Regions from separate parts of the Companilactobacillus metriopterae genome, predicted to be linked through region 4. Evidence: predicted binding sites of a transcription regulator. Region 4 holds the regulator's gene; each other region holds the start of a gene.
The links. Region 4 encodes Rex, which represses fermentation and respiration genes when NADH is low (regulators of the CRP and FNR family bind a similar motif). Its sites were predicted from a motif close to TTGTGAANTANTTCACAA; they were not measured.
Positions count from the first base shown of each region.

Region 1: a site for Rex is predicted at 1,976-1,993, ahead of CS873_RS06390 (BMC domain-containing protein). Genes of this name have one in related genera too.
Region 2: a site for Rex is predicted at 4,575-4,592, ahead of CS873_RS03975 (NAD(P)-dependent alcohol dehydrogenase). Genes of this name have one in related genera too.
Region 3: a site for Rex is predicted at 4,508-4,525, ahead of ald (alanine dehydrogenase). Genes of this name have one in related genera too.

Region 1 covers NZ_CP024610.1:1,264,919-1,271,244, reverse strand. The annotation lists gene CS873_RS06410 (helix-turn-helix domain-containing protein) at 1-387, shown strand, start outside; gene CS873_RS06405 (DUF4430 domain-containing protein) at 400-783, opposite strand; gene CS873_RS06400 (BMC domain-containing protein) at 803-1,153, opposite strand; gene CS873_RS06395 (NADPH-dependent FMN reductase) at 1,163-1,705, opposite strand; gene CS873_RS06390 (BMC domain-containing protein) at 2,101-2,379, shown strand; gene pduB (propanediol utilization microcompartment protein PduB) at 2,402-3,202, shown strand; gene CS873_RS06380 (propanediol/glycerol family dehydratase large subunit) at 3,236-4,900, shown strand; gene CS873_RS06375 (propanediol/glycerol family dehydratase medium subunit) at 4,925-5,659, shown strand; gene CS873_RS06370 (diol dehydratase small subunit) at 5,684-6,208, shown strand; gene CS873_RS06365 (diol dehydratase reactivase subunit alpha) at 6,212-6,326, shown strand, end outside.
Region 2 covers NZ_CP024610.1:808,828-815,153, forward strand. The annotation lists gene glyA (serine hydroxymethyltransferase) at 1-20, opposite strand, end outside; gene CS873_RS03945 (DNA/RNA non-specific endonuclease) at 34-846, opposite strand; gene htpX (zinc metalloprotease HtpX) at 940-1,842, opposite strand; gene CS873_RS03955 (LemA family protein) at 1,856-2,404, opposite strand; gene CS873_RS03960 (serine hydrolase domain-containing protein) at 2,485-3,549, shown strand; gene CS873_RS03965 (DUF805 domain-containing protein) at 3,647-4,027, shown strand; gene CS873_RS03970 (SLAP domain-containing protein) at 4,047-4,466, shown strand; gene CS873_RS03975 (NAD(P)-dependent alcohol dehydrogenase) at 4,608-5,735, shown strand; gene CS873_RS03980 (3-hydroxyacyl-CoA dehydrogenase) at 5,768-6,326, opposite strand, start outside.
Region 3 covers NZ_CP024610.1:414,907-421,232, reverse strand. The annotation lists gene CS873_RS01905 (DUF5692 family protein) at 1-881, opposite strand, end outside; gene CS873_RS01900 (APC family permease) at 979-2,301, opposite strand; gene tdcB (bifunctional threonine ammonia-lyase/L-serine ammonia-lyase TdcB) at 2,313-3,344, opposite strand; gene ald (alanine dehydrogenase) at 3,378-4,493, opposite strand; gene rlmH (23S rRNA (pseudouridine(1915)-N(3))-methyltransferase RlmH) at 4,915-5,394, opposite strand; gene CS873_RS01880 (S1C family serine protease) at 5,772-6,326, opposite strand, start outside.
Region 4 covers NZ_CP024610.1:1,376,639-1,382,964, reverse strand. The annotation lists gene tsaB (tRNA (adenosine(37)-N6)-threonylcarbamoyltransferase complex dimerization subunit type 1 TsaB) at 1-713, shown strand, start outside; gene rimI (ribosomal protein S18-alanine N-acetyltransferase) at 697-1,227, shown strand; gene tsaD (tRNA (adenosine(37)-N6)-threonylcarbamoyltransferase complex transferase subunit TsaD) at 1,238-2,251, shown strand; gene CS873_RS07050 (ABC-F family ATP-binding cassette domain-containing protein) at 2,288-4,198, opposite strand; gene CS873_RS07045 (redox-sensing transcriptional repressor Rex) at 4,335-4,979, shown strand; gene manA (mannose-6-phosphate isomerase, class I) at 4,997-5,965, shown strand; gene CS873_RS07035 (CPBP family intramembrane glutamic endopeptidase) at 6,002-6,326, opposite strand, start outside.

The DNA of each region.
Region 1 (6,326 bases), 110 kb from region 4:
CCCAACACTCCTATAAATTTCAGCCATGAACTAATAATTTATTCATCAATAAAAACAAAAAACGAAATAGTCCTTAAGGCGATAGACTATATTAATGATCACTTAAATGATAATTTAACTTTAAGTGAGATAGCTAAGCACGTCTATGTATCAGATTATTACTTGAGTAAACTATTTAAGCAGGAAACAGGGCTAAATTTCTCTAACTTTTTAAATGTTAAGCGCACTCAAAAAGCGATGGATCTACTAGAAAATTCAGACTATTCTGTTGAATATATATCAAAGCTGGTTGGATTCACAAGAGTGGGGTATTTCAGTCAGATATTTAAAAAGTATACTGGGGTTAATCCTACACAATACAGAAAAAATAAAAAAGCAATCCTTTAAAGGATTGCTTTTTTATTTGTCTTTATATGTATCAAGTTTGAATTCAACGTTATCTTTGTTCTTTAATTTCTTATCTTTAGCACCAACATTAACTTGTTTTTTGTTTACTGTGAAAGTCCAGTATTTGTTTTTCTTTTCATTTTGTTTGTGGCCATCAATAGATGTGATGAATCCATCTTTTTCCTTAACGGTCCAACCCTTTTTGACACCAGTCATAACTGATGAGTTCTTCTTAAGAGTGATTTTCTTCTTAGCAATTTGTTTCTTGCCATCTTTCAATACATAAGTAACGTGAATGCTGTCATTAGATTTTTTGGCTTCAACATTTGTTGCAGAAACTCCTGTTGTGAAAAGCAATGCCAAAGTCATAAAGACAGTAACAATTTTTTTATACATAATTATTCCTCTTTTTAATTTAACTTCTTGTTATATTTGTAACATTAAAATTTAATTCATTCAAGAAGAAATTATTCACACTCTCCAAAGATGCTATAAGATCATCTATTTTACCGACTAAAAAAACTGATCCACTAAATCTATCTAAGAATCCAATATGAACATTACCAGACTTTCTTGCAATGTCTCCCGCCAGAATAGATGATTCAGAAGGAGTAATAGTAATAATACCTATGGGTAAAGTGGTGTCGGTAATACCAAGTTTTTCGTATAGATCTGGATTAGGGTTAGCGATTATATGAGCAAGGGTAATTTGTTTACCAGGGACGTATTCCTGGATAATTCTTTCAGGAAAAGTATCTTCTGACATATTATTCACCTAAAATCTTTCATTAATTATTTCTATAAATTCACTGTATAGATTTTCAAGAACATCGATCGTTTTTTGAGAGGTTACGTGATTATTATCATCAAAATTGTCATCAGCATTAGTTATAAAGCACTCAGTATTATGAGTAACTTTTCCATTAATTGCTGGAGTGGCAAGTATTTCTCTCAAATGCATTTGTGCTCTGACGGTTCCTAAGGGACCAGTTGATGCGCCCATCAGTAGAGTGGGTTTGTTCTTTAATAAACCTGGTTGCATAGATAACCAATCAATTACATTTTTTATATTGGAAGGAATGGAATGATTTATTTCTGTTGTAGCAATCATAATGCCATCTGCGTCTCGCACACAATCATTAATATAACGCACTTTTGAAGGAGTATCTGAATCTTTTACTATTTTGAACATTGGTAAGTCATCAATATCTAAAATCTGTATTTGTATCTCATCAATATGATGTTGTTGATAATATTTAATCAAATTTAAGTTATATGAATCTGGTCGATTACTACCAGAAATTGCAACAATAGACAACAAAGAGATTCACCTCACAATTGTGAATAATATTCACATAGTTATTATTAGTTTCACATTAATAATTAGAAAAATCAATATATGGTAAAAATATAATCAATAGTATATATAGAAAACCCGATGTAGTAGTGTTCTATGGTCATATAGTACAAAATAATGTAAAAACATGAAAACGCTTTATATTTATAAATTCTTGCTGACTTTAGCCATATCAGTTGGTTGACTATGTGAGTATATACGCAATTATCATATGGTAATAAACAATTTCAATTGTGAATTAACTATCTATCAACGCTCTATTGATCAACAAGTATAAAAAAAATAGTCTAAAAATCGTTGAAATTGTATATAATTTTATTTGTAAGTAAATTTAGATAATTTTGGAGGATTTAATTATGGCACTAGAAGCATTAGGTTTAATAGAAACTAACGGATTGGTACCTGCTATTGAAGCAGCAGATGCAATGTTGAAAGCAGCTAATGTAACACTTGTTGGTCAACAAAAAGTTGGACACGGATTAGTTACAACAATGGTTCGTGGTGATGTTGGAGCTGTTAATGCATCAGTTGATGCTGGTGTTGCAGCTGCAGAAAATATTGGAGAAGTTACATCTAACTTTGTAATTCCTCGTCCACATGAAGATATCGAAAAGCTAATTATTTCTAAATTATAAAATTTGTAAGTAGGTAGTTATTATGCAGGAACTTGATAAAAATACTCTTGTAGACAAAATATTGGGACAAGTATTACAAGAAGGTGTAGTTAGTAGTGGCAAGGAGGATAAGCAAGTGAACAACTTATCAGTTGGAGTAACAGAATTTATCGGAACAGCTCCTATAGGAGACACAATTGGCATGGCTATTGCTAATGTGGATCCAGAACTTTTTAAACATCTACATGTTGAAAAACCATTCAAATCTGTCGGAATTCTTTCAGCAAGATCAGGTGGTGGTCCTCAAATATTGGCAATGGACGAAGCTGTAAAAAGCACTAATACAGAAGTTATAAGTATTCAATTGCCTAGAGATACAAAAGGTGGAGCAGGTCATGGTTCATTGATTTTAATTGGTGGAAATGATGTTTCAGATGTTCGACAATCTATTAGTACAGCTCTTAATAGAGTTCCTGATATGTTTGGCGATATCTACAATACTGAAGCCGGACACCTAGAATTCCAATACACAGCACGTGCTAGTCAAGCATGTAATATGGCATTTGGTGTTCCTGAGGGACAAGCATATGGAATGGTTTCAGGTGCACCTGCAGGAATTGGACTAGTTATGGCAGACGTTGCAGTTAAAGCAGCAAATGTTGAAGTTCTATCATTTGCTTCACCAGCACATGGAACAAGTTTTTCAAATGAAGGTATTCTTCATATAACAGGTGAATCTGGTGCTGTGAAACAAGCAGTTATGTCTGCTCGTGATGTGGGAATTAAATTATTATCAAGTTTAGGTGGTACACCTACAAACGATTATCCTTCATACATTATTTAAAATTCTGGATCACTTTTCTAAGAGGTGAAAAATTTGAAAAGACAAAAAAGATTTGAAGAAATAGAAAAAAGACCTGTTCACTTGGATGGATTCGTTGACGAATGGCCTGAAGAAGGTTTTGTAGCAATGGATGGTCCTAATGACCCCAAACCAAGTGTTACAGTTCGTGACGGTGAAATCGTTGAAATGGATGGTAAAACCGAAGACGAATTTGATTTGATTGATAAATTTATTGCCAAGCATTCTATTAAAATTGAAAATGCTGAAAAAGTTATGGCAATGGATTCAGTAAAAATTGCCAATATGTTATGTGATCCAAATGTAACACGTGAGGAAATTATTCCTATAACAACTGGTATGACACCTGCCAAAGCAGCAGATGTTATCTGTCAACTAAATTTCGTTGAAATGATGATGGCGGTTCAAAAGATGCGTCCTCGTAAGATGCCTGCATCTCAATGTCACGTTACTAATATCAGAGATAATCCAGTATTGATTGCTGCAGATGCTGCAGATGCTGCCTTTAGAGGTTTCCCAGAACAAGAAACAACAACAGCTGTTGCTCGTTATGCACCTTTAAATGCCATTTCAATTATGGTTGGTGCACAAACTGGTCGTCCCGGAGTAATTACACAGTGTTCAGTCGAAGAAGCTATGGAATTGAGTTTGGGTATGAGAGGATTTACTGCTTATGCCGAAACAATTTCTGTTTATGGTACAGAACAAGTATTTACAGATGGTGACGATACTCCTTGGTCTAAAGGATTTCTAGCATCATGTTACGCATCTCGTGGATTAAAAATGCGTTTTACTTCTGGATCAGGTTCAGAAGTTATGATGGGATACGCTGAAGGTAAGTCAATGTTGTATCTTGAATCACGTTGTATCTTTATTACAAAAGGTTGTGGTGTTCAAGGATTACAAAATGGTGCCGTTAGTTGTATCGGAATCCCTGGTGCAGTTCCATCAGGAATCAGAGAAGTTCTTGGAGAAAATCTATTGTGCATGATGTTAGATATTGAATGTGCATCTGGTAATGATCAAGCATTCTCACACTCTGATATCAGAAGAACAGAACGTCTTATTGGTCAATTTTTGGCAGGTACAGATTATATCTCATCAGGATATTCTTCAGTCCCTAACTATGACAATACTTTTGCCGGATCTAACACAGATGCGATGGATTACGATGATTATTACGCAATGCAACGTGACTTGAAGATTAATGGTGGTATTGTTCCAGTTAAAGAAGAAGACATCATCAGAGTGAGAAATAAAGCAGCTAGAGCTCTTCAATCAGTGTTTAAGGGATTAAATCTTCCTGAAATTACTGATGAAGAAGTAGAAGCAGCTACATATGCATTCACATCTAAAGATATGCCAGATAGAAATATGGTTGAAGATATGAAATCAGCTCAAGATATCATGGATCGAGGCATTACTGGTGTTGATATTATCAAATCACTTTATGAAGGTGGATTTGAAGATGTTGCTGATGCAGTATTGAAACTTCTACAACAAAGAATAGCTGGTGACTTTTTACAAACTTCAGCAATTTTTGACAAAGATTGGAATGTTATATCTGCTGTAAACAATTCAAACGATTATAACGGACCAGGAACTGGATATCACATGGAAGATGAGTTATGGGAAAAGATTAAAAATGTTCCAATGGCAATCAATCCATCTGATGTTTAAAAAATTGGTGTAGGAGGTGTAAAAATGGCAAATGAAGTTAATGAAGATTTATTGAGAAAAATAATTCGTCAAGTAATTGATGAACAACGAAGTAATGAAAAAGTCGTGGATTTTGGCACTTCTAATACTGATTCACCAGTGGTTGCTGATAAATCTAAAGAAGTTCAACCAGAATCTAATACGACTGCGCCAGGAATGGATGCACCTTTAAAATTAGATTGGTTTAAACATGTTGGACCTGCTAAAAAAGGAACTTCTTCTGATGAAGTTGTGATTGCCGTTTTACCAGGATTTGCAGAACATATGACTGAAAATTTAAAAGGTGTTCCTCATAAAGAAATTTTGAGACAAACTATTGCTGGTATTGAAGAACAGGGATTGAAAGCACGTGTGATTAAAGTATATCGTACTGCAGATGTTTCATTTGCAGGTTCAGAAGGTGATGAATACTCCGGATCTGGAGTAGCCATATCGATTCAATCTAAGGGAACGACAATTATTCATCAAAAAGATCTAGAACCATTGTCTAATCTGGAACTATTTCCACAAGCTCCTGTTATTGATCTGGATACTTACCGTGCTATTGGAAAGAATGCAGCAAGTTATGCAAAAGGTGAATCACCATCACCTGTTCCTACAGTTAATGACCAAATGTCTCGTGTTCAATATCAAGCTAAATCAGCTTTGATGCATATTAAAGAAACTAAGTATGTTGTACCGGGAAAAGGTCCTGATGAAATAGAAATCAATTTTGATTAATGAAATGAAAGGTCGGTAATTGGTATGACAGAAATTGACGACTTAATTAGTAAAATCGTTAATAACGTTCAAGATGCTAGTTCAAGTGAACCAAAGCCTGAACCAGTTAAACAAGCAACACAAGCACTTAACCGTGAAATGACTAGAGATGATTATCCGCTATTTCAAAAACATCCAGAAATGGTCAATGCACCTACAGGAAAAAATGTTAGTGAAATAACTCTAGAAGCTGCTATTAATGGTCAGGTTAAACCAGAAGATTTACGTATTTCTTCAGATACATTGAAAGCTCAAGGAGAAATTGCTAAGAATTCTGGTCGTGAAGCCATTAAAAGTAATATGGATAGAGCTGCTGAATTAACAAGCATTCCTGATGAAAGATTGCTTGAAATGTATGGTTCATTAAGACCATATAGATCTTCTAAACAAGAATTATTAGATATTGCCGATGAGTTACAAAATAAATATAACGCCGTTATTACTGCAAACTTTGTCCGAGAAGCTGCTTCTGAATATGAAATCAGAAAGAAACTTAAAGGGGACAATTAGTTTTTGGAAAAAGTAATTGGCGTTGATATTGGTAATTCTTCTACAGAAGTAGTTTTAGCTGATGTCGAAGATAATGGTTCTATTAATTTTATAAATTCTAATATTGCTGATACAACCG
Region 2 (6,326 bases), 570 kb from region 4:
TCATTTTCTTTATATATCATAGCTGTTCTCTCCTTAATTATTGTTTACTATTTTACTAGTACCATCAGTGTAATTGATTTTAACTCCTTTTTCTATATTAAAGATATAGATGTTAAAGGAAACCTGTCCGTCTTTTCTGCCTTGAGCTGTTAGTGATGTCGCCATCATGTGAACACCACGAGCTACTAATTCATTTCCTCGATAGACTGGCTCTACTCGATATCTGACATAGTTCTCAGGGTTTCTCCTGATGTAGTATGCCATATCTTCTTCGTATTTGAGCATTCCAGGGTTATTCAGAGATTTTGTACCAGTGATCAAATTCTTGGGGTTGTTATTCTGTCCTGTGAATTGATAACCAATCAAATGTGATCTGTTGTATAACCAGTCATGTCCATTAATCTTTTTGTTGTGCCATCCTGTAGGATCAACATATAGCTGTTCTCTTTTGGCAGTGGGCATGATTCCTTTGTTAAGCATCGCATTAGCAACACCTGCACGATTAAGTCTATCTAAGTTTGAATATTCTTCCCATGCGCCTCTTGAAGTACTAAGCTCTTCGTCAGAAAAAGTCGGCTTATCTCCATTGATAGTAATAATTTGTTCCTTGTCATAATTTAGCTTAGCTAAATCACTATAGGAGCTATTGCTTTTGACAATGTTGTTCGCTGTACTAGGACTACTTTTTGAAGGCATCTGAAAACTCTCATAAAGTCCACTTCCACCTGCAATTACTAAAACTAGACCAGCTGTCATTAAATTACGATAAGTTTTCTTTTTTGGTTTTGTAACGTATGTTGAAAATACAATCACAACCCCTACAACAATTAACCCAATCATATACATAATTTATCCCCTTATTCTCCCATTAAGTTGTTTCAATTCTAGCATATTTGTTACTTAAAAATAAAAAAGAACTAGGACTTAGCCTAGTTCTTTTTAGATATCTTGTAGTCGTTTAATTCTTTCATCCAAAGGAGGGTGGGTGTCATAAAGGCTGGCACGTTGCTTCTTTTTCAGTGGAGTACTTATATATAGTGAGGCACTAGACTCATCAACCTTTTTCATTGGCTTACTATTATCTTTCAGTTTTTCCAAGGCACTAATCAACCCTTGAGGATTTCTTGTTAATTCTACTCCAGAAGCATCAGCAAGATATTCTCTATTTCTAGAAATTGCAAATTGAATTAAAGTCGCAATCATGGGTCCTAAAAATGAGAATACAATACCAACAATCCAGATGACAAGACGAATAATTTCTGCATTAGAGTTATTGCTCTCGCGGTCATCACTCATAGGTCTTGCCCAAAATAACATATTTGAAATCATATAGCTTAAAAAGATAATTGCAGACGAAAGTGCAATAGCAATTGTTGAGACACGAATATCATAATTACGTACATGTGATACTTCGTGAGCTATAACAGCCTCTAGTTCTTCACGATTCATCAATTCTAATAGTCCTGATGTAACTGCCACTGCAGAATGTTTAGGATCTCTACCCGTAGCAAATGCGTTAGGACTAGGGTCATCGATTATATAAACTTCAGGCATAGGAATGTTAGCGACCATGCTCATATCTTCAACAATGTGCCAGAGTAGTGGATTTTCCTGTTCAGAAGTTTTCTTAGCATTATTCATGCTCATAACAATCGAAGTCGACTGATAGTAGGTTGTCAGAATATAGAATAATGTAATTAAAAATCCAACAATCAAACCAGCATATAAATTATTAAAGAAAAAATCACCAACAAAGGCAGAAATTCCCATCAATAAAATAATGAATAATGTAAAGATTAAATAGGTTTTTCTCTTATTACGATCTATTTGCTCATAAACCATGATGCTGCCTCAATTAAAACTTAACTTCTGGCGCAGCTTTTTCAGCATCCGGAATATTTAAGTAATCCATTTTTTCAAAATGGTGAATTCCTGCAACAATGTTGCGAGGGAATGTTTCAAGAGCAGTATCATAAGATTGAACTTGGCTGTTATATGCTTGACGAGAGTAAGCAATCTTGTTTTCAGTATTTGATAGTTCTTCCATCAATTGACCGAATTGTTGATTAGCCTTTAGGTCAGGATAACTTTCTGATAAAGCAAAAACTTGGCGTAATGCACCAGTAAGTTGTGTATCAGCGTCTACTTTTTCTTGTAGGGTAGATGCATTATTTACACTATTACGTAATTCTACAATGTTGGCTAATGTTTCTTTTTCATGAGAAGCATAGCCCTTGACTGTTTCCACAAGGTTAGGGATAAGATCAGTTCTTCGTTTTAGTTGAACATCAATTTGTGAACTAAATTCTTGAGCTCTATTTCTGTACTTAACTAGTCCGTTATATGCGGCTACATAGGCTATTACTAGTATAACCAGTATAGCGATTATAATAATTGCAATCATATGTTTCTCCTTTTATATTATTAAGTATATTCTAGCATACTTAGCATTGTGTTCTATAATATGAGTGAGGTGGGTGGAAAATGAAATATATTAAACGTATTGTCATATTAGACATTATAGCAATTCTGTTATTATCTTTCTTTTCGAGTAATGTTTATGCTTCAAACGGTTCTTATATAGGTGGTATTGAACAGAAAAACGGTTGGTCTGGAACTATGATGGTGGTTAAGAACGATAAAACTGTTTATCTAAAAAGTTTTGGTTATGCAAACTATAAAAAAGATAAAAAAAATACCAATACGACTAGTTATCAAATCGATTCTATTCAAAAAAGTCTGACTGCTGGTCTTGTAATGCAACAAGTTGATAAGAAAAAATTGAAGTTAAATCAAAAATTAAGTGATTTTTATCCACAGATAGAAGGTAGTAACAAAATTACTATTCTTCAAATGTTAGAGATGACTTCTGGATTAAGGTTTGATGAAGATAATGAATCAAAACAAATAATGTCTGAGCAAGATACAGCATTATATTTAGCCAATAATACAACGTTTAATAGTAAAACATACAAGAAATGGGCTTATACACCAATCAATTATAATTTGTTAGCTGGTATATTGATGAAAGTTACTCACAAGTCTTACTCTGAATTATTTACAAAGGAATACATCAAAAAATTAAAATTAAAACATACTAAATTTGCATATGATAATGGCAAGAAAATCAGAGTTGCTGGTGGTTATACTAACTCTGATCATGAAGATAAAACTGTAAATTATAAATCACCTTTTGTTGTGCAAAAATACGAGTATCACAATGAATTGGGAACAGGACAAGTCTATATGAGTGTTGAAGACTTATATAAAGCAGAAAAATATATTACATCTGGCAAGTTTTTGACTCCTAAATCTAGACAAAAACTATATAGTCCTAGTCAAGTTTCATCTTATTCAGGCGGTTTCTACAATAGAAAGAATGACCACTATGCGAATGGTTGGGGTTATGGCTATCAGGGAGTTATCCACTTAACAGATGATAGTAAAAGCTTTGCTATTCTATTAAGTAATTATCAGAGGGATGCTTATGATTTAAAACCTTATGTTCAAAAAATATTTAGTACAATTATTTTGGAAAAAGAAAATTAATGTAACTTATATTTGATAGAAATCTTTTCATATTATGAAATGATAGCGTATACAAACATTGTTAAACTTAAGTTATCAAATAGGATAGGAGTTTAATTTGAGATCATATTTAGAATTTTGGACTAAACTATTTGTTTTTAATGCTTCAGCTACAAGAAAACAGTACTGGATTCCAGCAATAGTAAATTATCTTATTATGGGTATTTATTTCGGAGCTTCTGGAGAATACAAATATTTATATCCTAGTGTTTATCAAATCAGTTTACACTCTGAATCACTAACAGCTACAATAGTATTGTTTGTCTTTTGGTTGGCGACTTTCACTATTAGAGCAAGAAGATTACATGATACCGATAGAAGTAATTGGTGGATTCTCATTGAAATCATACCTTTCTTAGGTGATTTAGTTATATTTATATTGTTATTATTACCATCGAACCCAAATAGTAGATGGAGAGTTAATCAATCAAATACCTAGTTAAATTGGAGGAATATACATGAAGAAATATACAAAATTTATTACTGCATTTGCTGCTGCTACACTACTTTCATTGGGAACTGTGAATTATGTTGTTTTAGCTGATAAGGCAGTAGATATCGACCCTGGATTTGCTATTGATCCTGTAGATCCAATCATTGACCCTGACTTCTCAGTAGATCCTGTTGTTAACCCTGATGTTGAAGGAGTTACACCTACTGTAGATGAAAATTGGGTAAATACTCATCTGGATACTGTTGTTACTGTAAAAGATGGTTTTTCAGCACCAGTATTTGACTATGATGGCAATGCTATAGGAGAGGTTGCTCCACAAAATACTCCTTGGTATACAGACCAACAACATACAAGCCAAAAAGATGGCAAAGTTTATTATAGAATCGCTACAAATCAATACATTCTCGCTGATCAAGTAAATTAAGAAACTCCCACAAATTTGTGGGAGTTTTTATTTTGAAAATTATTTACATTATTTTTATGAAAACGCTTTTGAAAATATGATCGAATGTTAAACTAAGTATGTAAACTATTGTTAATAAATTAACAAATTGGGGTGGAAAAAATGAGTAAAAAAATTAATGCAGCCGTTATTGAAAAATTAAACGGAGATTTTGATATTAAGGAAGTTTATGTTGATGATGAACCTAAAGCCAATGAAGTTTTAGTTAATATTGTTGCGACAGGTATTTGTCACACTGATGAAGCATTAAGAAATGGACAATCAGGTGTTACAGAATTTCCAAGAATTGCTGGACATGAAGGTGCAGGAATTGTTGAAAAAGTAGGTGCTGGTGTAACAAACATCAAACCTGGAGATCACGTAATTCTTTCATATGCTTTTGATGGAACTTGTGAACAATGTCTAAAAGGACATCCATCATCATGTTTAAATTGGGGTGAACTAAATGTTGGAGGTAAGAGACCAGATGGAGCACCTACATTTACAGCCGAAGATGGTTCTGTAATAGATAATTTCTTCAATCAATCTTCTTTCGCTTCAACGACATTGGTACAACAAAACAATGTAATCGTGATAGATAAAAAAGTTGATTTGAGAAAAGTTGGACCACTTGGCTGTGGTCTAGTTACTGGTTCAGGTACCGTCTTTAATGGCTTGAACCCTCAACAAGGTAGCACAATTGTTATTGTAGGAAGCGGTGCAGTAGGTGCCGGAGCTATAATGGCTGCTAAAATTAAAGGATGCTCTAAGATTATTAGTGTTGATATCCATGATCAAAGATTAGAAACATCAAAGAAAATCGGTGCTACTGATACTATCAATAGTAAAGATTTAAATTGGGTTGAAGAAGTTAAGAAACTAACTGACGGTTATGGAGTAGATTTTGCTATCGATACAACAGGAATTAGTAAAATCATTAAAGAATGTCTAGATGTTTTGAAATCTGGTGGACACTTTGCACCAATAGCAGTTACTGACAAGTCATTAGAATTCTTACCTTGGAATGAATTGGTAGCTTCTCAAAAGCACGTTGATGGTATATTGATGGGAGATGCAGTTCCTCAATTGTTGATACCACAATTAATAGAATTTTGGCAAAAAGGTCAATTTCCATTTGATATTTTGGAAAAAATTTATGATTTCTCTGAAATTAATGAAGCAAATAAAGCTTCAAATAAAGGTTCCGTTATCAAGCCAGTTCTAATTGTTGATAAATCTTATCAAGCATAAAAAAGCTTCCTTCATTATGAAGGAAGCTTTTTTTAACTAAGAAAATTAGGATCAGTGTAAGCAGGGTTAGGATATTTGTAAAATCCTTCTCCTGCTGCAATACCCATTTTTCCCTTATCGATATATTCATTCTTTATCATGTCAGCTAATGGTTGGAATGAAGGATCATCTTTTGCGTGATTAGAGACAATGTCATAAGCGGTCTTCAATCCTACAATATCCAATATTGCAAATGGACCCATCGGAGCTTTAGTTGCTAACATCCAAGTCTTATCTATAGTTTCAAAATCGGCCACACCTTTAGCATATAGTGCTTGTCCTGCACTTAAAAATGGAACTAGCATAGAGTTTAGTATGTAACCAGGCTGTTCTTTTTTGAGTTCGATAGTTATCATACCAATGTCTTTAGCAAATTGAACTACATCCTCATAAATTCCTTTATCAGTTTTGCTGTGACCCATTATTTCAGCAGTATTGTTCTTCCATATTTGGTTTGCAAAGTGAAGAGCAATGAATTTTTCAGGTCTACCTGTAATATCAGCAAACATGCTAGGTAATAGAGTTGAAGAATTAGTAGCAAAAATTGTTTTT
Region 3 (6,326 bases), 590 kb from region 4:
GTTCCCTTATAAATATCATCTTTAAGAGGATTTTTCTTAAACTTGTAAATACGATATAGATTTAAAATTAGAACTAAGATATTTGCAATCAATGCAATCGAACTAACTGTCATTAATGCTGCATTAGAGTGGCTGCTCCTTACTGCAAATTGAGAACTTGTAACAAATGCTGGAACCGACATTGTAAACATCATCCAGAATGCTAGCGTTTGAGCACGAGCTTGTAACCATGTACCTCTTTTTACAAAGAAAGCTGCTAGAGTACATGAGATTAGCAATGCTGCTCCTGCATAGAATGAATGATCACCAACACAATTATAAACGTAAGCAAAGTTCCATAGATCATAAGCAATTATCCAAGGCCAAATTTGATCAGGCCAAATCATATCTTTTTGCTTATCTTTACTAATAAATATTCCAAACCAGCCCGTAATTGTAATAATGTTTAGAATACCAGCAATACCGTTCATTATATTCCAGGCACCACCATTCATAAATACACCGTCAATCATTCCATGCATACCATAAACTTGGAAATCTCGAATAACTGCTTCAAGAATATTTACACTTAAAATAATTGGTGGAAATAATAAATACCACTTGTTATTTTGCAATGACGGTATAAATCTTAGTGCCATAAATCCTAAACATCCGGCTAACGCAGAATAAACTTTAACCCAGTGGAACCATGTACCTGTACTACTACCTGGTCCGGCAGTGGTAGGCCAAACAAAAATAGTTAAAATAACTGGTACAGCAACAAACAAAATTAAAGCTATCCATTTGTTTATCCTAGCAAGTTCATTTAAAACCATTAATCCAGCTATAACTAATATCCAGACTAAAAAGTCTGCCCCTGATATATTTTGAAATAGAAACATAATAATCACCCCTATATAATGAATTCTTTCACAATTTCATTGTATCGCAATTATTAAAATATTAATAGGGAAAAAAGAACACCCTGCTGGATGTTCTTTAGTTTAGATCATATTTTTTATTTAAGTACACATAAAATGGAATACCTAAAATTGTTATTAATAATCCTATCATTGTAATGCCGAATTGCGTTATTACGGTACTTATAAGTATAAATAATCCACCGATGATAGCGATGATTGGAATTAAAGGATACAAAGGAACTTTATATGACCTCTGTAAATCCGGTTGTTGTCTTCTCAATTTAATAACTGCCCAGAACGCCATAGTGTAAAATAACCAAATAACAAATATCAGCATATTGGTTATAGCATCAAATTTTCCAGATAATATCATAAAGAAAGCAATAACAAACTGAACAATTCCACTAATGTAAGGAACACCAGATTTATTTAACTTAGATAAATATTTACCAAATGGTAATTTGTTTTTTAATCCCATAACATATGGAACTCTCATCCCTGTCATGATATAACCATTCAGCCCACCATAAACAGAAATCAAAATTCCAATAGTTATTATTTTTCCACCAATTTCACCAAAGATAACATTTGAAACATCTGATGCAATATTTAAATTACCAGATATTTCAGAAATTGGTTTTATCCAATAAAAAACACCATTTACTAGCAAGTAAACTACCATAACAATAGCGATACCAATAGCAATCGCTAATGGAAGATCTCTTTTGGGATTTTTCATTTCCCCAGCCATATTACCAACATGAATCCAGCCATCATAAGCAAACATTGTAGCTAGTAGAGCTTGTCCTAAAGCTGTGAAAAATGGGCTTCCTGAACCTGCTGTTACTGGAAATAAACTAAAGGCTTCACTTCCTGAGTGGAAAAAACCAAGTACAACGATTGCAACCAAGGGAATTAATTTACATATTAAGGCGATAGTCGTTACTTTTCCGGCAACCTTAACACTTATAAAATTAATTGTCATTATAGTTATTACACAAATTATAGCTGCGGGTATTATATATATAGCTTTTAATCCAAATAAATTTACAAACTGTGTCCCAAATGCAATCGATATTGCTGCAATATTTGCGGGAAAATATACAACCGCTTGTGCCCATCCAGCTAAAAAGCCCCAAAATGGACCATAAGAATATTCTATATACTTTGTTAGACCACCTGTTTCGGGGTACATTGCTGCCAGTTCAGCAGCAGTAAGACCAGCACATATTGTTATAAGTCCGCCAATCAACCATGCTAGCATAGACAAACTGACGGTTCCTGTTGACTCTGTTACAGCTGATGCTTTGAAGAAAACTCCAGTTCCTATAACAGTTCCAGCAACTGTAGATAATGCTGCTCCAAATCCTATTGATTTCTTTAGCTTAGCTTCTGCCATGAGTCAAACCTCTATCCAATTCCACCGTCTGGATGAACTGGTGCTAAGAATTGATCTATAATATTTGAAACTCTTTGTAGATCAACGTTTCCACCAGAAACCATGGAAACAACTTTTTTGTTTTTTAACCATTTTTCATCAATTTTATTTGATTCCAATGCAGCTGTGGGTAGTGCTCCTGCTCCCTCTGCAACAACTTTTGCTCTTTGCATAAGATCACGCATAGCCTTTGAAATTTCATCTTCACTTACAGTTACAATTTCATCAACAAGATCTTGGACGATTGGAAAAGTGATATCACCAGGTTCAGCAACATCAGTTCCATCAGCAAGAGTAAAATCATCATGATGGAAAGAAATCTTACCTTCATCAATAGACTTCTTCATTCCATGAACATTCTCAGATTGTACTCCAACAATGTGAATATGTGGATTAAATGATTTTAATGCTATTGCAATACCAGAAATTAATCCACCACCACCGACAGGTATAATGACTGTATCAACATCCCAACAATCATCCAATATTTCTAACCCAATTGTTCCTTGTCCAGCAATAACCAACTCATCATTGAATGGATCTACAATAGTTTTACATTCTTTTTCAGCACGTTCATGCATCCATTTTTTGGCCTCATCAAAAGTTTCACCATGAATATCAACTTCTGCTCCGTAGCCTGCAGTAGCATCACGTTTAGCTTGTGGTGCCTCTTCTGGCATAACAACAGTTGTTTTTACACCAAGTAATTTACCTGTTAAAGCAACTCCCTGTGCATGATTTCCTGCGGAAACCGTTATAATACCACGATCTCGTTCTTCTTTGGTGAGATGATTTATTTTATTATTAGCACCTCTAAATTTAAACGAACCAGTAAGTTGCATATTTTCCAATTTAAGAAAAACATCTCCACCAGCAACATTTCTACTCAAGAACATTGATTGAATTAAAGGTGTTTTACGAGCATATTTTCCAATAACATGTTTTGCTTCTTGAATATCTTGAAGTGATACTTTTTGAACTCTTGCCTTGTTTTCAACATCCATTTCCATCATGATTATTTCCTCTTAGTATATTTATTAGATTAATGTAGTTAAGTCCACATATGTTTGATCAACAGATCCTGCTAAACCAGAATTAGTAACATTACCATTGTATATATTGATTCCTGAAGCCAAAGCTGGATCGGTTTTGATTGCATCGACGATACCTTTAGATGCAATTTCTAAAATATAATCTATATTTCCTTTGGCTAGTGCCATTGTAGAAGTTCGTGGTACAGCTCCTGGTTGGTTAGGTACTGCATAATGAAGTACTCCATACTTTTCAAAGATTGGATTTTCAATTGTAGTTGGCGTATCAATTGTCTCTACAGTACCACCTTGATCAATAGCAACATCAACAATAACACTACCTTTTTTCATTGATTTAACCATATATTCTTTAACTAGCTTAGGTGGTTTTGATCCTGGGATTAGTATTGTTGATATAAATATATCTGCTTCTTTAATTTCCTTTGCTAAATTATCTTCTGTTGATTTCACAACTCTTACGTTAGAACCCTTAAACTCGGTTTCTAATTCTGAAATACGTTCGTCATTAAGCTCAATTATTACCACGCTACATCCAAGACCTAACGCCATTTGAGCAGCATTAGTAGCAGCATTTCCACCACCAAAAATAACAACTCTACCAGCTTCTATGTTAGATATATCAACTCCTGGAAGAAGAATTCCTTCTCCTCCATGTTGTGCTTCCAAATAATAAGCACCCATAATTACTGATCTTCTACCAGCAATAGCTGACATAGGTGCCAATAATTCTAATTTTCCATCTTTTTCAATTGTTTCTCCACCAATGGCAGTCATTCCACTTTTAACCATCTCATCCACAGTTTCTTTTGATGATGCCAAATGTTGAAATCCCCATACAATCTTACCTTTTTCAAAATACTTAAACTCAGATTCCATTGGTTCTTTAACTTTTATTGCTAGATCAGCTGACCATGCATTTTCATGGCTAACTATTTTTCCACCAACATTTTTATATTCATCATTACTAAAACCAGAACCTAATCCGGCATTCTCTTCAACAAGGACCTCATTACCAGCTTCAACCATACGTTTTACATTTTCTGGTGTGGCAGCTACGCGTCCTTCTCCTTCTTTTTGCTCTTTAATTACTCCAATTTTCATAAAAATTTGCTCCTTTGTTAATATTTTAACAATTTCCAAAGGTTACTGTATATCTTTTTTGTTTTTTTTTCAATACGATTTTTTGCTGTTTTAATAAGATCAATTGTGAATTTTCTTTCTATTCCACTTATGATAAGTATTTTCAGTTAACTAACTTTTTTGAAATTTTTTTGAAAATTGTGAATGTAAGCACAATCATTTAGTAAAACGTTTTCCTTCAATAAGATTTATCTTATTTTTTTATTAAACACTGTATACACTTGTCTTTTTGAGGAGATCAAAAAAGAGCTACTAAAATTAGTAACTCCATTTTATTTAACTTACAATTTAAAAAAGTTTCTAAAAAATTTCCACTTTAATTCTAATTAGAATTTCCATAAAATAATTATTTTAATAAAATTTCCATTTATCTAAAAAATTATTATTTATGATAAGTACGATGACTATTAATCATAAAAGATCTATATATTTGTTCAGTTAATACAAGACGCATTAATTGATGTGGATAAGTTATCTTACCGAAACAAAGTTTAAAATCTGCACGTTGATAGACTTCGTCGCTAACTCCTAAAGATCCCCCGATTATAAATGTAATATCACTTGTTCCATAAGTTGATAAATCATCTATTTTTGCTGCCAACTCTTCAGATGTCAGTTCTTTGCCACGAAGATCTAACAAGATAACATATTCTTTATCCTTTATCTTCTCAAGAATTCGAACTCCCTCTGCTTCCTTAACCATTTTTTCTTGCGCATCACTTAGCGTATCTGGTGCTTTTTCATCACTACATTCCACTATTTGTAATTTACAAAATGCAGAAAGTCTTTTGGAATACTCTTCAATTCCATTTTTTAAATACTTTTCCTTAAGTTTTCCAACAGTTATTATCTTAATGTTCATCTATCTACTCCTACCCCTTAGTTTTTAACAATACTTATTCACATCAATGTGATGCATCGATATCTAAAGTAATTCATTAGTTATTAACAGCTCAAATAATGTTTGTGTTTTTCTCAATAGTGCCCTTTAAGCTTATTATATCAACATTAATTACTATTATTTATTTTATATTACTTAGTTATGCACAAGATCATTCTAATCTGTGTATAAAATTATACCTTGTTTTAAAAACGTTTTTCCACAGTTATACACAAGTTATTCACACCTGTGTTAAACGTCTTAAGAAATTCTTTACATTTACCCGAATTTTCTTAACCTTTTCTTAAACATTGTTCAAAAAAAGACGTGAAACTATTATAAGTTCACGTCTTTTATCTTTAATCTGATGTTTTTTCAGTTAAATGCACTGATGCAGTTTTCAACTTACCATTATGATAATACTTGATTTTCACTGTATCACCAACTGATTTTTCATATAAAGCACTGTGCAAATCAGCCACAGAAGCAATTTTCTTACTTCCTAATTTAACGATAATATCATTTTTTGAAATTCCTGCTTTTTTAGCAACTGATCCGCTGTTTGTTTGTGCGACTACTACACCTTGTGTAACTGAACTTGGAACCTTCAATGATGTCTGAGAATCATCTGAGATTTGATCTAAATCAATTACTGATATTCCTAAACTTGGTCTCTCTACTTTACCATTCTTAACAAGTTGATTAATAATTTTAACTACTTCATTACTTGGAATAGCAAATCCCATACCTTCAACAGAAGTACCATCAGTACCTGATGTTAGTTTCATAGAATTGATACCTATAATCTGACCATTAGAATTAACAAGAGGTCCTCCCGAATTACCAGGATTAATAGCTGCATCAGTTTGAATAACTGTGGCCTCTCCAATTGTTTGTCCTGTTGTTTGGTCCTG
Region 4 (6,326 bases):
CATTTGATACATCTAATAAATTATCGTCAATCGCAATTGTAGAAAATCAGCTGTCTTTAGCTGAAATAAATACTGACGATAAGTTGACGCACAGTATTAATTTATTACCCAATATACAAAAATTGTTGGATGATACAGATTTAGATTTGTCTGATATTGATCGAGTTGTTGTGGCGCAAGGTCCGGGTTCGTATACTGGGCTTAGAATTGCAGTTACAGTGGCTAAAACATTGGCTTATACACTTGAAAAAGAATTAGTAGGAATATCTAGTCTGAAGTTATTGGCTGCAAATGCCAAAGAAGGCCATATTTCAGTGGCACTTATGGATGCAAGAAACGATAATGTTTTTGCAGGAGTATATCAGTCAAAAGATGGTAGTTTGGATAATTTAATTGAAGACCAACATGTTTCTATATATGATCTATTAGACAAATTAAAAATATATCGTGAAGAAGAAATTGATTTCGTCAATGTCAGTGATAATTTGCTAGAAATTATAAAAGAAGCAATGCCTAAAGCAAACATCCTCGATTATGCCAATTCAAAGCCAGATGCTGTGAAATTAGCAAAACTAGGAGAAGTTGAGTCTCCAGTTGCTGATGTAAATACTTTCGTACCGACATACCTTAGAGTTACACAAGCCGAATATGATTGGTTACAAAAAGACAATCATACAGAAAATGGAAATATTTCTTATGTTGAAGAAATTTAGAGAATTATTAGTACCCAATAATACTAAAAATTTAGATTTTACTGAAAAAACGGTAACAGTTAAACAAAATGAACTGATATTACGTAAATCTCGTGTAACCGATACACTTGATTTTATGAGCTTACAAAAAGAAGTTTATGACTATCAACCTTGGCCTGCTCAAATAGTGCAGATGGAATTAAGAAATAAAAAAGCACTTTATCTTTCATTAGAACATAGTAAGAAATTAGTGGGCTTCATTGGTGTTTCGATAGTTAATGATGTAGAAGTTCATATTACTAATATAGCTGTTTCTCCAGACTTCCAAAGACAAGGCATAGGGCATCTATTAATCAATCAAGTTATGGATTATTTTAGAAACCTAGGTTACAAGCAAATGTCTCTTGAAGTTGATACAACAAATACAGATGCTATTCGACTATATGAAGCATTCTCTTTTAATGTTCGTAAATTACAAGAGAAATACTACGTGAAAAATAACCATGATGCTTATGAAATGATTACAGATTTGTAAGGAGTAAAAAGTGCAAAAAGATACAATAATTATGGCGTTTGAAAGTAGCTGTGATGAAACAAGTGTTGCAGTTATTAAAAATGGAAAAGAAATAATGTCAAATATAATTGCTACACAAATCAAGAGTCATCAAAGGTTTGGTGGAGTTGTTCCTGAAGTTGCAAGTAGACATCATGTTGAGCAAATAACTTATTGTATTGATTTGGCAATGGAGGAAGCAGATGTAACCTATGATGATTTAGATGCTGTGGCAGTTACTTATGGGCCAGGATTGGTTGGCTCATTGCTCATTGGAATTATGGCAGCCAAAACTATTGCGTTTGCACATAACTTACCTCTAATACCTGTTAATCATTTAGCAGGACATATTTATTCGGCACAATTTGTGACTGATCTACAATACCCATTTATGTCATTATTAGTATCTGGTGGACACACAGAGATTGTTTTAGTGAAAGCACCAGGTGAGTTTGAAACTCTAGGAGATACTAGGGATGACGCAGTAGGTGAGGCATACGATAAAATAGGTCGTGTCTTAGGCTTGCAGTACCCAGCAGGTAAAACTGTTGATCAAATGTCTGCAAAGGGAAATGACGTCTATGATTTCCCCAGAGCAATGGTTAAAGAAGATAATTTAGACTTTAGTTTTAGTGGCATCAAGAGTGCTTTTATAAATAAGGTGCACAATGCTGAACAAAAAAATGAAGAGTTAAATCAAAATGATCTAGCAGCCAGTTTTCAATCTGCGGTTTTGGATATTTTATCAAATAAATTATTTAGAGCTGTTGAAAAAAATCCTGTCAAACAAATAGTTGTGGCTGGTGGGGTTGCAGCTAATCAAGGACTTAGGAATAGATTGGCAAAAGATATCAAAGATAAAAATCTTGATATAGAATTAGTATTCCCTCCATTGAGATTGTGTGGAGATAACGCTGCTATGATTGGTGCTATTGCACAAATACAATACGAAAAAGGTGACTTTGCTGGTTTAGATTTGAATTCTGATCCAAGCTTAGACTTCTAAAAAGGACAGTACACAATATGTGTACTGTCCTTTTTTTTAAATGCTTTCTAATTCCATTGATTTTTCGGTCCACTCTTCTTCAAGTGAATCTTTTTCGAGATTATTTTCATCAATTTCTTTTTGAATTTCACCAAGTTTTGTATATGAACTGACAATTTCATCTTCAGTCATTTTTTGCTGAAGTTCAGAATTTTTTATTTCAATTTTTTCAATCTGTTCTTCTAAACTTTGAATTTCACGTGTTATTTTACGAATATATTTCTGATCCTCTTTTGACTTTTGATATTCTTCCTTTTTGATACTAACTTTTGGAGCACTTTCTTCTTCGTTAGTTTCTTTATCACTATTAATTTTTTCCAAATAATAGTCATAGTTTCCAAGATACAGAGTGCCTCCGGATTTTGAGATTTCAATTATTTTATCTGCAAGGGTATTAAGTAAGTATCTATCATGGGATACGAAAATAATAGTTCCGGCAAAATTATTCAATGCTTCTTCAAGAACTTCCTTACTATCGATGTCCAAGTGGTTAGTGGGCTCATCCATTATCAATAAATTGTTGTTTTCCATTGATAATTTAGTGAGCGTTAAACGAGCTTTTTCTCCACCAGATAACCCACTGATAGGTTTATTAACATCATCACCACTGAATAAAAATGCACCCAAGGTATTTCTAATAACCTGTTCATCTAACAACGGATGTAAGTCCCAAATTTCGTGTAATACATCTTTTTTAGGATTTAAGTTGGTAAGATTTTGGTCATAGTAACCTATCTGAGTATTAGCACCAAATTTATACGTACCATCTAGCAATTTGATTTCGCCGAGAATTGATTTTAGGAAGGTAGATTTACCAACGCCGTTTGGTCCGATAATACCAATTCTGTCACCACGCTTTATATCCATGTTTACAGGATAAGACATTATTTCATCGTCTTCATATCCAATTGCTGCATTTTGAACAAGTAAGACATCATTACCGCTTTCTCTATCAATATTAAAAGAGAAGTGAGCTGATCCTTGATCAGACTGAGGTTTTTCCAATCTGTCCATTTTTTCCAGCTTCTTGCGGCGACTTTGTGCCATTTTTGTAGTCGAAGCACGAACAATATTTTTTTGAATATATTCTTCTTCTTTTTTAATTTCAGCTTGTTGTTCTTCGTAGTGCTTAAGAGCAACTTCTTGATTCTTTTTCTTTTCTTGAAGATAAAAAGAATAATTTCCTGAGTAGTGGGTTGAAGAATGTTGATTTATTTCAACTATTTCATTAGTAACTTTGTCTAAGAAATATTGATCGTGGGAAACAATTACTAGAGCACCCTTATATCCGCGTAGATAGTTTTCTAGCCATTCGACTGTATCTATATCCAAATGATTGGTAGGCTCATCTAACAGCAAAATATCGTTATTTTCAAGCAATAGTTTGACCATGGCAAGACGTGACTTTTCTCCACCAGACAAAGTGCTTATTTTGACATTCCAGTATTCTTCGTCAAATCCGAATCCCTTAAGAACACTGCGAATTTCAGATTGATACCCATATCCATTATTTTCTTTGAAATCATTTTGAATTTGGTCATATTGATTTAAAATATCTTGATAGTTATCAGCATCAGTATCTCCGAGTTTTGCCTCAACCTCATGAAGTTTTTTCTCCATAATTTTTAAATCATCAAAAACGTGTTCCATTTCATCGAATACTAGATTATCCAAATTTAATCCACTATCTTGAGCTAAATAGCCAATTGAAGTATCCTTTTTTATGGAAATAGTTCCATCAGTATATGGTTCTTCCTGAGAAATTATTTTTAGAAGAGTAGATTTACCAACGCCATTTCTACCAACTAATCCAATTCTAGAATGATCTTGAACTTCTAAGTTAACATTTGAGAATAAATTTTCAGTACCAAAGTTTTTAGTTATATTGTTTGCTTGTAGTAGTATCAAAATTATCTCCTTTATTTATTCACAATTTTAACATTTTTTATAAAATTAATCTTTTAAATTACTTATTAATATTGCGTTTTACTTCGATATTCATTAGTATATAATATAGTGAAAATACGCACATGGTGGGAATGAAATGACAGAAAATATTGTACCAAATGCAACAATAAAAAGATTACCAATTTACTACAGATACTTTCAATTTTTAAAGGATGAAGGAACTAAGAAGATATCATCTGGTGAACTAGCTGAAGGTATCAAGATTGACAGTGCGACAATTCGTCGTGACTTTTCTTATCTAGGGGCTCTTGGAAAAAGAGGATATGGATATGACGTCAATGAACTAGTTGATTTCTTCAAAAAATTACTAAATCAAGATCGCAGAACTAATGTTGCGCTTGTTGGTGTTGGTAATTTGGGTAACGCTCTTTTGAATTATAACTTCTCAAGAACAAACAACGTTCGAATTGCAGCAGCGTTTGACATTGATCCTGAGATTGTAGGAACAGTCAAAAGTGGTGTTCCTGTTTATAATATGAATGAAATTAAAGAGCAATTGGAATTACAACAGATCGATGTATGTATTCTAACTGTATCTTCAAATGCTGCTCAAAAAACAGCCAATATGCTAGTTGATGCAGGTGTTAAGGGAATTCTTAACTTCACACCAATTATCGTTAATGTTCCAAATAACGTAAGAGTTCACTATGTGGATCTTGCCAATGAGTTACAAACATTGATTTATTTCTTAGATCATGACAGCTCATTAGACCACGAATAATAGGAGGGGAAGTTACTATGGCAGAGCCATTATTTTTAAAACCAGTTTTCCATGAAAAAATATGGGGTGGTCGTAAACTATCTGAATCTTTTGGTTATGATTTGCCTGATGGAGATATTGGTGAGTGCTGGGCAATATCAGGGCACAAGAATGGAACTTCTATCGTAGAAAACGGAACTTTTTCTGGGCAAAAATTAGATCAATTGTGGACTAACCATCCTGAATTATTTGGAAATCCTAAAGGTAGTGTATTCCCACTACTGACGAAGATTTTAGATGCAGAGGATAGCCTTTCTGTACAAGTGCATCCTGATAATGATTATGCTATGAAGCATGAAGGAGAACTTGGCAAGACAGAATGTTGGTATGTAATCGATGCCGAACCAGATTCATATTTAATTTATGGACATAATGCCAAAACTAAAGAAGAGCTTGATCAAATGATTGATTCAGGTGACTGGGATCACTTGTTAACCAAGGTTCCAGTTAAATCTGGTGATTTCTTCTATGTTCCTAGTGGTACAGTTCATGCCTTAAATAAGGGAATATTGGTCTTAGAAACACAGCAGAGTAGTGACACTACATATCGTCTTTATGACTATGACCGAGTAGACAAAACTACTGGTAAGATGCGTGAACTACACTTAGAACAGTCCAAAGATACAATCACTGTTCCTTACAAGAGACCACAGTTGGATATAGAGACTGTTGAAAAAAATGGCAATAAATATACGACATTTGTACAGCCACCATTGTCTCCTTACTTCGCAGTATACAAATGGGAAATAAATAATTCTGATGATTTTAAACATGAAGTTGGAAGCTATACTTTAATTTCTGTTTTGTCTGGTGAAGGTCAAATTACTATTGATAATAAAGATTACTCTTTATCAAAGGGACAACACTTAATTGTTCCTGCAACAGTTAATAGTTGGAAATTATCTGGAAATTTAAACATCATTGCCTCAGAATCTGGGGAAAAATAAAAGCGTTGAAACATTTAAAGTTTCAACGCTTTTTTATTATGCAAAATTAATCAATATAACAATTAAGTTCATTAAAATATGTGCCATCATATTTATGTAAATGTTCTTTGTTCTACTGTATATGAAGCATAAGAACAGTCCAATAAAGAAATATACTAAGAAGAAACTATCTTGATGTAAAAAGGCAAATAACAAGCTAGATAGTGCTGCAGACATACCAAAGCCTATGTATTGATTTAAATCAGTAAACATAAGTTTTCTGAATATTATTTCTTCCATGATTGGTGCACATACTAAGGGGTATATGACATAATATGGGGCAAATTTCATATATGTTATAAGATCTTGTGTGTTGGCAGAT